3 linked regions of the Tenggerimyces flavus genome follow. The protein of the gene in region 2 binds, or shares a complex with, the protein of the main gene of each other region. Links are inferred from orthologs where the notes say so. Each region holds a gene or a part of one and is shown on either strand. Other genes may lie near its edges.

Region 1 (3,124 bases), 1.7 Mb from region 2 along the record:
CCCAGCGCACCAGCCGTCTCGAACGCAGAGGCGTGATCCGCGGCTACCGCGTCGACCTCGACCCAGCAGCCCTCGGCCGACCAGTCGCCGCGTATGTACGCATCAGACCAGGCCCCGGCCAGCTCCAGCGCATCGCCGAGCTCGTCCAACGCACCGAAGAGGTCGTCGAATGCCACCGGATCACCGGCGAGGACTGCTTCCTGGTCAAGGTCCACGTCCCGACGGTCACCGCGCTGGAGGAGGTCCTGGACAAGTTCCTCCTGCACGGCCAGACCACGACCTCCATCGTGCAGTCCTCACCGGTACCGTGGCGCCAGGTCCCCCTCGACTAACAACCTGACCAGCAACCCCGAGGGTGGCCAGCCAAGGCTGCGAAACCGTCACGGACGGCGCGCATTCTTGACCGGTTCGTAACCTCCACCTAGCCTCCTAGACACCAGAAGAATCACTCCGCCGCCTGGCGGAGCCTGACGCACCGAAGCAGTAACCACGACAACGCCGAATAAAAACGACAAGCTCACAGTGACCGGGAAGGCTCCTTCCGGGATACGTAGACGTACTTCTCGTTTGGTGAATTCGAGCTCGATCTCGGACGTCCGCCAGCCAGCAAGGTGAGGGCAGCGGCGCCCGTGTCGACCCCTCCCGGTCCCGGTGAGGGGTGCTTGGTGTTGTCGCGATCTCTTCGGACATGTAGAGCCCTTGGCCGGGGTTCGACGAAGGGAGCGGCTGATGTCCACGATGGAGGTCGTCGTTTTCATCGTCGGGTTGGGCATTCTCGCCCTGCTCGCAGTGATGGTCGTCCAGATGTCCAAGTCCAAGTCGATCGGCCTGCAGAAGGTCGCGGCCGCCGAGCACGAGCTCGAGGAAGCGCGTCGCGACGCCACGAGGATCCGTTCCGACGCCGAGTCCGAGGCGCGCCGGGCCGCCACCGACATCCGGACCACCGCCGACACCGAGGCCGCCGAAACTCGCCGGCAGGCCGACGAGAACGCCTCCGCCGCCCTCGCCAGGGCACGGCTCACCCGCGACGAGGCCGAACACGAGGTCCGCGCCCTCCGCAGTGAGGTCCGCGAGCAGCGCCTCGACATCGAGCGCCGCGAGGGCAGGGTCGCCGAACGCGAGACGCGCCTCGACCAGTCCCAGCGCGAGCTGGACGACCGTACCCGCGAGCTCACCGAGACCGAAGCGAAGATCGACACCAAGAAGGCCGAGCTCGCCAGCATCGAGGCCGAGCGCCAGCAGGTGCTCGAACGGACCGCCGGACTGTCCGCCGAAGAGGCGAAGGCCGAGCTCGTCGCCACCATCGAGAACGACGCCAAGCGCCAGGCAGCGATCATCGTTCGCGACATCGAGCACAAGGCCCAGGAAGAGGGCGAGAAGCGCGCCCGCAAGATCATCACCGCGTCGATCCAGCGGCTCGCGACCGAACAGACCTCGGAGTCGGTCGTCTCGGTCCTGCACCTGCCGAGCGACGACATGAAGGGCCGCATCATCGGCCGCGAGGGCCGCAACATCCGTACGTTCGAGCAGGTCACCGGCGTCAACCTGATCATCGACGACACCCCCGAAGCCGTCCTGCTCTCGTGCTTCGACCCGGTCCGCAGGGAGACCGCGCGGATCGCACTGGAGAGCCTCGTACTCGACGGGCGGATCCACCCGCACCGGATCGAGGAGGTCTACGAGCGCAGCAAGGGCGAGGTCGAGGAGCTCTGCGTACGAGCGGGGGAGGACGCGCTCGTCCAGACCGGCCTCACCGACATGCACCCGCAGCTGGTCCAGACACTTGGCACGCTGCGGTACCGGACGTCGTACGGCCAGAACGTGCTCAAGCACCTGATCGAGTCCGCCCACGTCGCCGGCATGATGGCGAGCGAGATCGGTCTGGACCGGCAACTGATCAAGCGGTCGGCGCTGCTGCACGACATCGGCAAGGCGCTGACGCACGAGGTCGAGGGCAGCCACGCGCTGATCGGCGCCGACCTGGCCCGCAAGTACGGCGAGGACGACGACGTCGTGCACGCGATCGAGGCCCACCACAACGAGGTCGAGCCGCGTACGGTCGAGGCGATCCTCACCCAGGCCGCCGACGCGATCTCGGGTGGGCGCCCGGGTGCCCGGCGCGAGTCGTTGGAGGCGTACGTCAAGCGGCTCGAACGGCTGGAGGAGATCGCGAACGCGCACGACGGCGTGGACAAGGTGTTCGCCATGCAGGCCGGCCGCGAGGTCCGCGTGATGGTGGTGCCGGACGTGGTCGACGACATCCAGGCCCAGGTGCTCGCCCGCGACATCGCCAAGCAGGTCGAGGAAGAGCTCACCTACCCCGGCCAGATCCGCGTCACCGTCGTCCGCGAGTCCCGCGCCATCGAAACCGCCCGCTGACCCCGACTTCCCTCACCGAACCGGGGTTTACCACGTGGCAATCGCGCGCAAAACCCCGTTCCGGTAAGGGAAGTGGCGCCAGCTGTGGACGACCCGGATCGCGCACCACTGCCCGGCCAGCTCGAGCGGGGGCGCCGTGATCATGTACGTGATCATGAAGCTGGAACGGCGATATGGCGCGCTCTGCCTTCATGCTCACGTACCTGATCACCGCAGCGGGGCGGGGTGCAGCTGCTGACCCCGACTTCCCTCACCGAACCGGGGTTTGCCACGTGGCAATCGCCCGCGAAACCCCGTTCCGGTAAGGGAAGTGGCGCCAGCTGTGGACGGCCGGCCCAGCTCCGGTGCCCGACCAGCTCGAACGGGTGGCGGCCGCGGTGGTGGGGGTGGTTGCGAACGGACTTGTTCGACAGATCTCGGCCTGGAAGCCGAGGTCTCTCGAACAACTCGCACGGTTCCGCCAGCGGCGGGCGCTCGTGACTTTACCCACGGGAGGGGCGTTCCCGGCCCCTGCGAGACACCGCCGAGCCCCGTCCGTGGGCAAGGGGCGTTGCGCGGCGGGCGCGCCGGGAGGATCATCCCGAGCATGGGGTGCTCGCCGGAGCGGCCCGGGCTCGGAGGTGGTTCAGGTGGACGCTTTCGACATGTCGATCGCCGGCTCGTTCCTCGTCCTGTTCATCGTCGTGCTGCCGATCGCGATCCCGGTCGCGATCGCCGGGTACGTCGCCGATCGGATCTACGCGAA
Region 2 (3,055 bases):
CCTAGGGTGCGGATGAGAGACGGAGGTCGGCTTGTTCTACTGGTTCCTCAAGGTTTTCGCCCTGGGCCCGCTGCTCAAGGTGATCTTCCGCCCGTGGGCCGAAGGGCTCGAAAACCTCCCGAAGGAAGGGCCGGCGATTCTCGCCAGCAACCACCTGTCGTTCTCCGACTCGGTGTTCCTGCCGTTGGTCTCGAAGCGTCGGATCACGTTCCCCGCGAAGCTCGAGTACTTCACCGGCAGGGGGCTCAAGGGTCGGCTGACGGCGTTGTTCTTCCGAGGGATCGGGCAGGTGCCGATCGACCGTTCCAGCGGCCGTGCGGCCGAGCCGGCGCTCGCGGCGGGGCTGAAGATCCTCGAGCGGGGTGAGCTCTTCGGGATCTATCCCGAAGGGACGCGGTCGCCCGACGGCCGGCTGTACAAGGGCAAGACCGGCGTCGCGCGGATGGCCCTCGCGTCGGGTGCGCCGGTGATCCCGGTCGCGATGGTCGACACGGACAAGATGCAGCCCCCAGGCCGCGCGCTGCCGAAGATCATGCGGCCGGGCGTGAAGATCGGCAAGCCGCTGGACTTCTCGCGGTACGAGGGGATGGAGGACGACCGGTTCGTGCTCCGGTCGATCACCGACGAGATCATGTACGAGCTGATGGAGCTGTCCGGCCAGGAGTACGTCGACGTGTACGCCCAGTCGGCGAAGGACGAGCTGACGGCCCAGAGCAAGCGCCGCTCGGGGACCGAGGCGGCGGAGCTGCCCAGCACCGCGGCCGAGGCGGACGTCCGCAAGGCCAGCTGACCCCCGACCCACCCCTCGCGCCGCCGTGATCATGTACGTGATCATGAAGCCGTAGCCGCCGTATACGCCAGTTTGCCTTCACGATCACGTACATGATCACGGGGCAGGTCAGCGGCGTCTCGCGTGGTGGACAGGTGGTCCGTACCTCGAAACCCCCTGCCCGCATCCCGTTCAGCTGGCGCCACTACGCTCGACCCGACCGGTTGTTCTTGCAGTCTTCGAAAGGACTGTCATGCGTGTCGGTGTCCTCACCGGCGGGGGCGACTGCCCTGGCCTCAACGCCGTGATTCGCGCCGTCGTGCGCAAGGGCGTCAGCCAGTACGGCTATGAGTTCCTCGGCTTCCGCGACGGTTGGCGCGGGCCGTTGGAGAACGTGACCACGGAGCTCGGCATCCCGCAGGTTCGCGGCATCCTGCCGCGCGGCGGAACGATCCTCGGCTCCTCGCGGACGAACCCGTTCAAGGTCGACGGCGGCGTCGAGCGGATCAAGGAGAACCTCGCCAGCAACAGCGTCGACGCACTGGTCGCGATCGGCGGCGAGGACACCCTCGGGGTCGCGACGAAGCTGGCCGAGCTCGGCGTGCAGGTCGTCGGCGTTCCCAAGACGATCGACAACGACCTGAACGCGACCGACTTCACCTTCGGCTTCGACACCGCGGTCAACATCGCGACCGAGGCCATCGACCGCCTCCACACGACGGCTGAGTCGCACCACCGGATCCTCGTCGTCGAGGTCATGGGTCGGCACGCCGGCTGGATCGCCCTGCACTCCGGCCTCGCCGGCGGCGCGAACGTGATCCTCATCCCCGAGCAGCCGTTCGACATGGACAAGGTCGTCGGGTACGTCGAGAGCCGGTTCCAGACGCAGTACTCGCCGATCATCGTCGTGTCGGAGGGCGCCTCCCCGAAGGAGGGGACGTTCGCGCTGCACAACGAGGAGCTGGACGCGTTCGGCCACGTACGCCTCGGCGGCATCGGCAACCTGGTAGCGGCGGAGCTGGAGAAGCGCACCGGCAAGGAAGCCCGCGCGGTCGTTCTGGGTCACACCCAGCGCGGCGGTACGCCGACCGCGTTCGACCGTTGGCTGGCGACCCGCTTCGGCCTGCACGCGATCGAGGCCGTGCACGACGGCGCCTGGGGCCAGATGGTCGCGCTGCGCGGCACCGACATCGTCCGCGCGCCGCTGGGTGACGCGACGAAGGAGCTCAAGCTGGTGCAGCCGGAGCTCTACTCCGAGGCCGAGGTGCTGTTCGGCTGACCCAGCCTCGGCTGGTCATAGAACGTGACGTTGCCGTCGGTGCCGAACGCGACACCGACGAACGTCTGCGGCGCCTCCGGGCTCTCCCAGAGGAAGCGCAGGATGCCGTCTGTCACAGGCGCGAAGGGTACCCCGTAGCCTTGGTTCTCGTGGAGCTGAATGACGCCTGGCGGGCACTTCCGGCCGCCCAGCAGCCGGAGTGGCCCGACGGCGGTGCAGTCGACGACGCGATCCGGGAGCTGCGGACGTACCCGCCGCTGGTGTTCGCGGGGGAGTGCGACGCGCTGAAGACCAAGCTCGCGGCGGTCGCGCGCGGCGAGGCGTTCATCCTGCAGGGCGGTGACTGCGCGGAGACGTTCAACGGCGTCGGCGCGGACGCGCTGCGGAACAAGCTGCGCACCTTGTTGCAGATGTCCGTGGTCCTGACGTACGCGGGCTCGGTGCCGGTGGTGAAGCTCGGCCGGATCGCGGGGCAGTACGCCAAGCCGCGCTCGAAGCCGACCGAGACCCGCGACGGCGTCGAGCTGCCGGCCTATCGGGGCGACGCGGTGAACGGGTACGACTTCACCGCCGCCTCGCGCGTGCCCGATCCCTCGCGGCTGCTCCGCATGTACCACTCCTCGGCGGCCACACTGAACCTCGCCCGCGCGTTCGTCTCCGGTGGCGAGGCGGACCTGCGGCAGATGCACGCGTGGAACACCGACTTCGTCCGCGACAGCCCGGTGGGCAAGCGGTACGAGCAGATCGGCCGCGACATCGACAAGGCGATCGCGTTCATGGCCGCCTGCGGTGCGAACCCGTCGGTCTTCCACACGGTGGACTTCTACTCCTCGCACGAGGCGCTGCTGCTCGACTACGAGCTGGCCATGACGCGCATCGACTCGCGGACCGGGACGCCGTACGACACGTCCGGGCACTTCCTCTGGATCGGCGAACGGACCCGTCAGCTGGACGGCGCGCACGTGGAGTTCGCGCGGTCTTTGCGTAACCCGATCGGCGTCAAGCTC
Region 3 (3,074 bases), 1.9 Mb from region 2 along the record:
GTTCCACAAGCACGACCACCACAGCCGACGCGGCCTGCTGATCCTGAACGGTCAGCGCCGCAGGCTGCTGAACTACCTGATGAAGAACGACATCGCGCGCTACCGGACGCTGATCGAACGTCTCGGCCTCCGCCGATAGCGCCCTTCGGGAGCGGTGCCCACCAGGGCCCCGCTCCTGTTCCATATCGTGAGGCCAGTCCATTTCGACTGGCCTTCGCCCCGCCCGGGTAGACCACTGCTCAGGCGGTCTCACAACTGAATACGCCGAGTAAGACACCAGTACCAATCGGAGCGACCCGCGACCGCAGCGCGAAGCAAGCGGTGCAGCAGCTCGCCGGTCCTCGGTAGTGGCCCCCGGACAGCACCACCAGCACCAACGAGATCCGTGGGCCTCGATCGAAGACCGGCACTCCCCGCCGCGCGGAAGGGCAGTCGCGGCCGCTCCCGAAACAAGAGGAGGGAGCCCTGTGGAGGGTCCCGGTATTCACACAGCAACAGCAACGATCGACAACGGTTCGTTCGGCACCAGGACGGTGCGGTTCGAGACGGGTCGGGTCGCCAGGCAGGCGGCCGGTGCCGTGGTCGCCTATCTCGACGACGACACCATGGTGTTGTCCGCGACGACGGCCAGCAAGCACCCGAAGGAGCACTTCGACTTCTTCCCGCTGACGGTCGACGTCGAGGAGCGCGGGTACGCCGCCGGCAAGATCCCCGGCTCGGTGTTCCGGCGCGAAGGCCGCCCGAGTGAGGACGCGATCCTCACCTGCCGGCTGATCGACCGCCCGTTGAGGCCCAGCTTCGTCAAGGGTCTCCGCAACGAGATCCAGGTCGTCATCACCGTGATGGCGCTCAACCCCGACGCGCTGTACGACGTGCTCGCGATCAACGCCGCCTCGGCGTCGACGCAGATCGCCGGCCTGCCGTTCTCCGGCCCGATCGGCGGCGTCCGCGTCGCGCTGATCGACGGCCAGTGGGTCGCGTTCCCGCGCCGCAGCGAGATCGAGCGCGCGGTCTTCGACATGGTCGTCGCCGGCCGCGTGGTCGAGGACGGTGACGTCGCGATCATGATGGTCGAGGCCGAGTCCACCGACTCGACCTGGCAGCTCGTCCAGGACGGCACCCAGGCGCCGACCGAGGAGATCGTGGCCGAGGGCCTCGAGGCCTCCAAGGCGTTCATCAAGGTCCTGTGCGAGGCGCAGGCCGCGATGGCGGCCGAGGCGGCCAAGCCGACCGGTGAGTTCCCGGTCTACAAGGACTACGAGGACGACGCTCTCGCGGCCGTCGACGGGGCCGTACGCAACGACCTCGCCGAGGCGCTGACGATCGCCGGCAAGGCCGAGCGCGAGTCGAGGCTCGACGAGCTCAAGGCCTCCATGGTCGAGCGGCTCGCCGGCGACTTCGAGGGTCGCGAGAAGGAGCTCAGCGCGGCCTACCGTTCGCTCACCAAGACGCTCGTCCGCGAGCGGGTGCTGCGCGACAAGGTCCGCATGGACGGTCGCGGCCTGGCCGACATCCGGCCGCTGACGGCCGAGATCAACGTCGTGCCGCGGGTCCACGGCTCCGCGCTGTTCGAGCGTGGCGAGACGCAGATCCTGGGCATCACGACGCTGAACATGCTGTCGCTCGAGCGTCGCATCGGCCTCACGCTGGCCGAGGACACGACCAAGCGCTACATGCACAATTACAACTTCCCGCCCTACTCGACCGGTGAGACCGGCCGGGTCGGTTCGCCGAAGCGGCGCGAGATCGGGCACGGCGCACTCGCCGAGCGCGCGCTCGCCCCGGTGCTGCCGACGCGCGAGGAGTTCCCGTACGCCATCCGCCAGGTCTCCGAGGCGCTTGGCTCCAACGGCTCCACCTCGATGGGCTCGGTCTGCGCGTCCACGCTGGGCCTGCTCTCCGCCGGTGTGCCGCTGCGCGCGCCGGTCGCGGGCATCGCGATGGGCCTCATCTCCGGTGAGGTCGACGGCAAGGAGGAGTTCGTCGCGCTGACCGACATCCTCGGCGCCGAGGACGCGTTCGGCGACATGGACTTCAAGGTCGCCGGTACGAAGGACTTCGTGACCGCGCTGCAGCTCGACACCAAGCTCGACGGCATTCCCGCGTCGGTGCTGGCCGCCGCTCTGCAGCAGGCGCGCGACGCGCGCCTGACGATCCTCGGCGTCATGGAGAAGGCGATCTCCGAGCCCGGCGAGATGTCGGAGTTCGCGCCGCGGATCATCACGATGCACATCCCGGTCGACAAGATCGGCGAGGTGATCGGGCCGAAGGGCAAGGTCATCAACCAGATCCAGGACGACACCGGCGCTCAGATCACCATCGAGGACGATGGCACGATCTACGTCGGCGCGGCCGACGGTCCGTCGGCGGAGGCGGCTCGGGCGATCATCGCCGGGATCGCGACCCCGACGATGCCGGAGGTCGGCGAGCGTTATCTGGGGACGGTCGTCAAGACGACCAACTTCGGTGCGTTCATCTCGCTCGTTCCCGGCAAGGACGGCCTGCTGCACATCTCCAAGCTGCGGGTGCTCGCCGGTGGCAAGCGGGTGGAGAACGTCGAGGACGTCCTCAAGGTCGGCGACAAGCTGCAGGTCGAGATCGGTGAGATCGACGACCGCGGCAAGCTCTCGCTGGTTCCGGTGGTCGAAGAGGGCAGTGCCGACGGCGAGGAGAAGTGACCACGACCTCGCCGGCCCGGCCTGCGACCCGCAAGGTCTCGACCCGCACGCTGATGACGGAGAACGACGGCGGCCTGGTCCGCCAGACCGTTCTCCCCAGCGGCCTGCGGGTCGTGACCGAGGCGATGCCGCAGGTTCGTTCGGTCTCGTTCGGCATCTGGGCGGCCGTCGGCTCTCGTGACGAGACGCCCGCCCTCGCCGGAACGAGTCACTACCTCGAGCACCTGCTGTTCAAGGGCACCAAGCGTCGTAGTGCCCTGGACATTTCGGCCGCGCTCGACGGTGTCGGCGGGGAGATGAACGCGTTCACCACGAAGGAGTACACGTGCTACTACGCACGCGTGCTCGACAACGACCTGCCGCTGGCGGTCGACGTGGTGGCGGACATGGTGTCGT

What was found.
Region 1: JOD67_RS26265 (region 2) and rny share a complex: the UniProt entries of both Bacillus subtilis proteins name them as parts of the possible RNA degradosome complex. The link is inferred for Tenggerimyces flavus from one-to-one orthologs.
Region 3: JOD67_RS26265 (region 2) and JOD67_RS17645 share a complex: the UniProt entries of both Bacillus subtilis proteins name them as parts of the possible RNA degradosome complex. The link is inferred for Tenggerimyces flavus from one-to-one orthologs.

The regions. Positions count from the first base shown.
Region 1 is NZ_JAFBCM010000001.1:3,876,742-3,879,865, forward strand. What follows is about bases 83-3,054. They hold rny (ribonuclease Y), read left to right. Parts: upstream 83-729; coding sequence 730-2,379; downstream 2,380-3,054. Other genes in these bases: JOD67_RS18130 (Lrp/AsnC family transcriptional regulator), read left to right, coding at 83-332; JOD67_RS18140 (hypothetical protein), read left to right, coding at 3,009-3,054. In the rest of the region: more of JOD67_RS18130, read left to right, coding at 1-82; more of JOD67_RS18140, read left to right, coding at 3,055-3,124. UniProt on the Bacillus subtilis protein: Endoribonuclease that initiates mRNA decay. Initiates the decay of all SAM-dependent riboswitches, such as yitJ riboswitch. Involved in processing of the gapA operon mRNA, it cleaves between cggR and gapA.
Region 2 is NZ_JAFBCM010000001.1:5,622,588-5,625,642, reverse strand. Bases 133-3,035 are described here. They hold JOD67_RS26265 (6-phosphofructokinase), read left to right. Parts: upstream 133-1,022; coding sequence 1,023-2,048; downstream 2,049-3,035. Other genes in these bases: JOD67_RS26255 (class II 3-deoxy-7-phosphoheptulonate synthase), read left to right, coding at 2,204-3,035; JOD67_RS26260 (hypothetical protein), read right to left, coding at 2,018-2,164; JOD67_RS26270 (lysophospholipid acyltransferase family protein), read left to right, coding at 133-790. Outside these bases: more of JOD67_RS26270, read left to right, coding at 32-132; more of JOD67_RS26255, read left to right, coding at 3,036-3,055. UniProt on the Bacillus subtilis protein: Catalyzes the phosphorylation of D-fructose 6-phosphate to fructose 1,6-bisphosphate by ATP, the first committing step of glycolysis.
Region 3 is NZ_JAFBCM010000001.1:3,772,416-3,775,489, forward strand. What follows is about bases 151-3,072. They hold JOD67_RS17645 (polyribonucleotide nucleotidyltransferase), read left to right. Parts: upstream 151-467; coding sequence 468-2,678; downstream 2,679-3,072. Other genes in these bases: JOD67_RS17650 (M16 family metallopeptidase), read left to right, coding at 2,675-3,072. Outside these bases: rpsO (30S ribosomal protein S15), read left to right, coding at 1-139; more of JOD67_RS17650, read left to right, coding at 3,073-3,074. UniProt on the Bacillus subtilis protein: Involved in mRNA degradation. Catalyzes the phosphorolysis of single-stranded polyribonucleotides processively in the 3'- to 5'-direction. Necessary for competence development in Bacillus subtilis.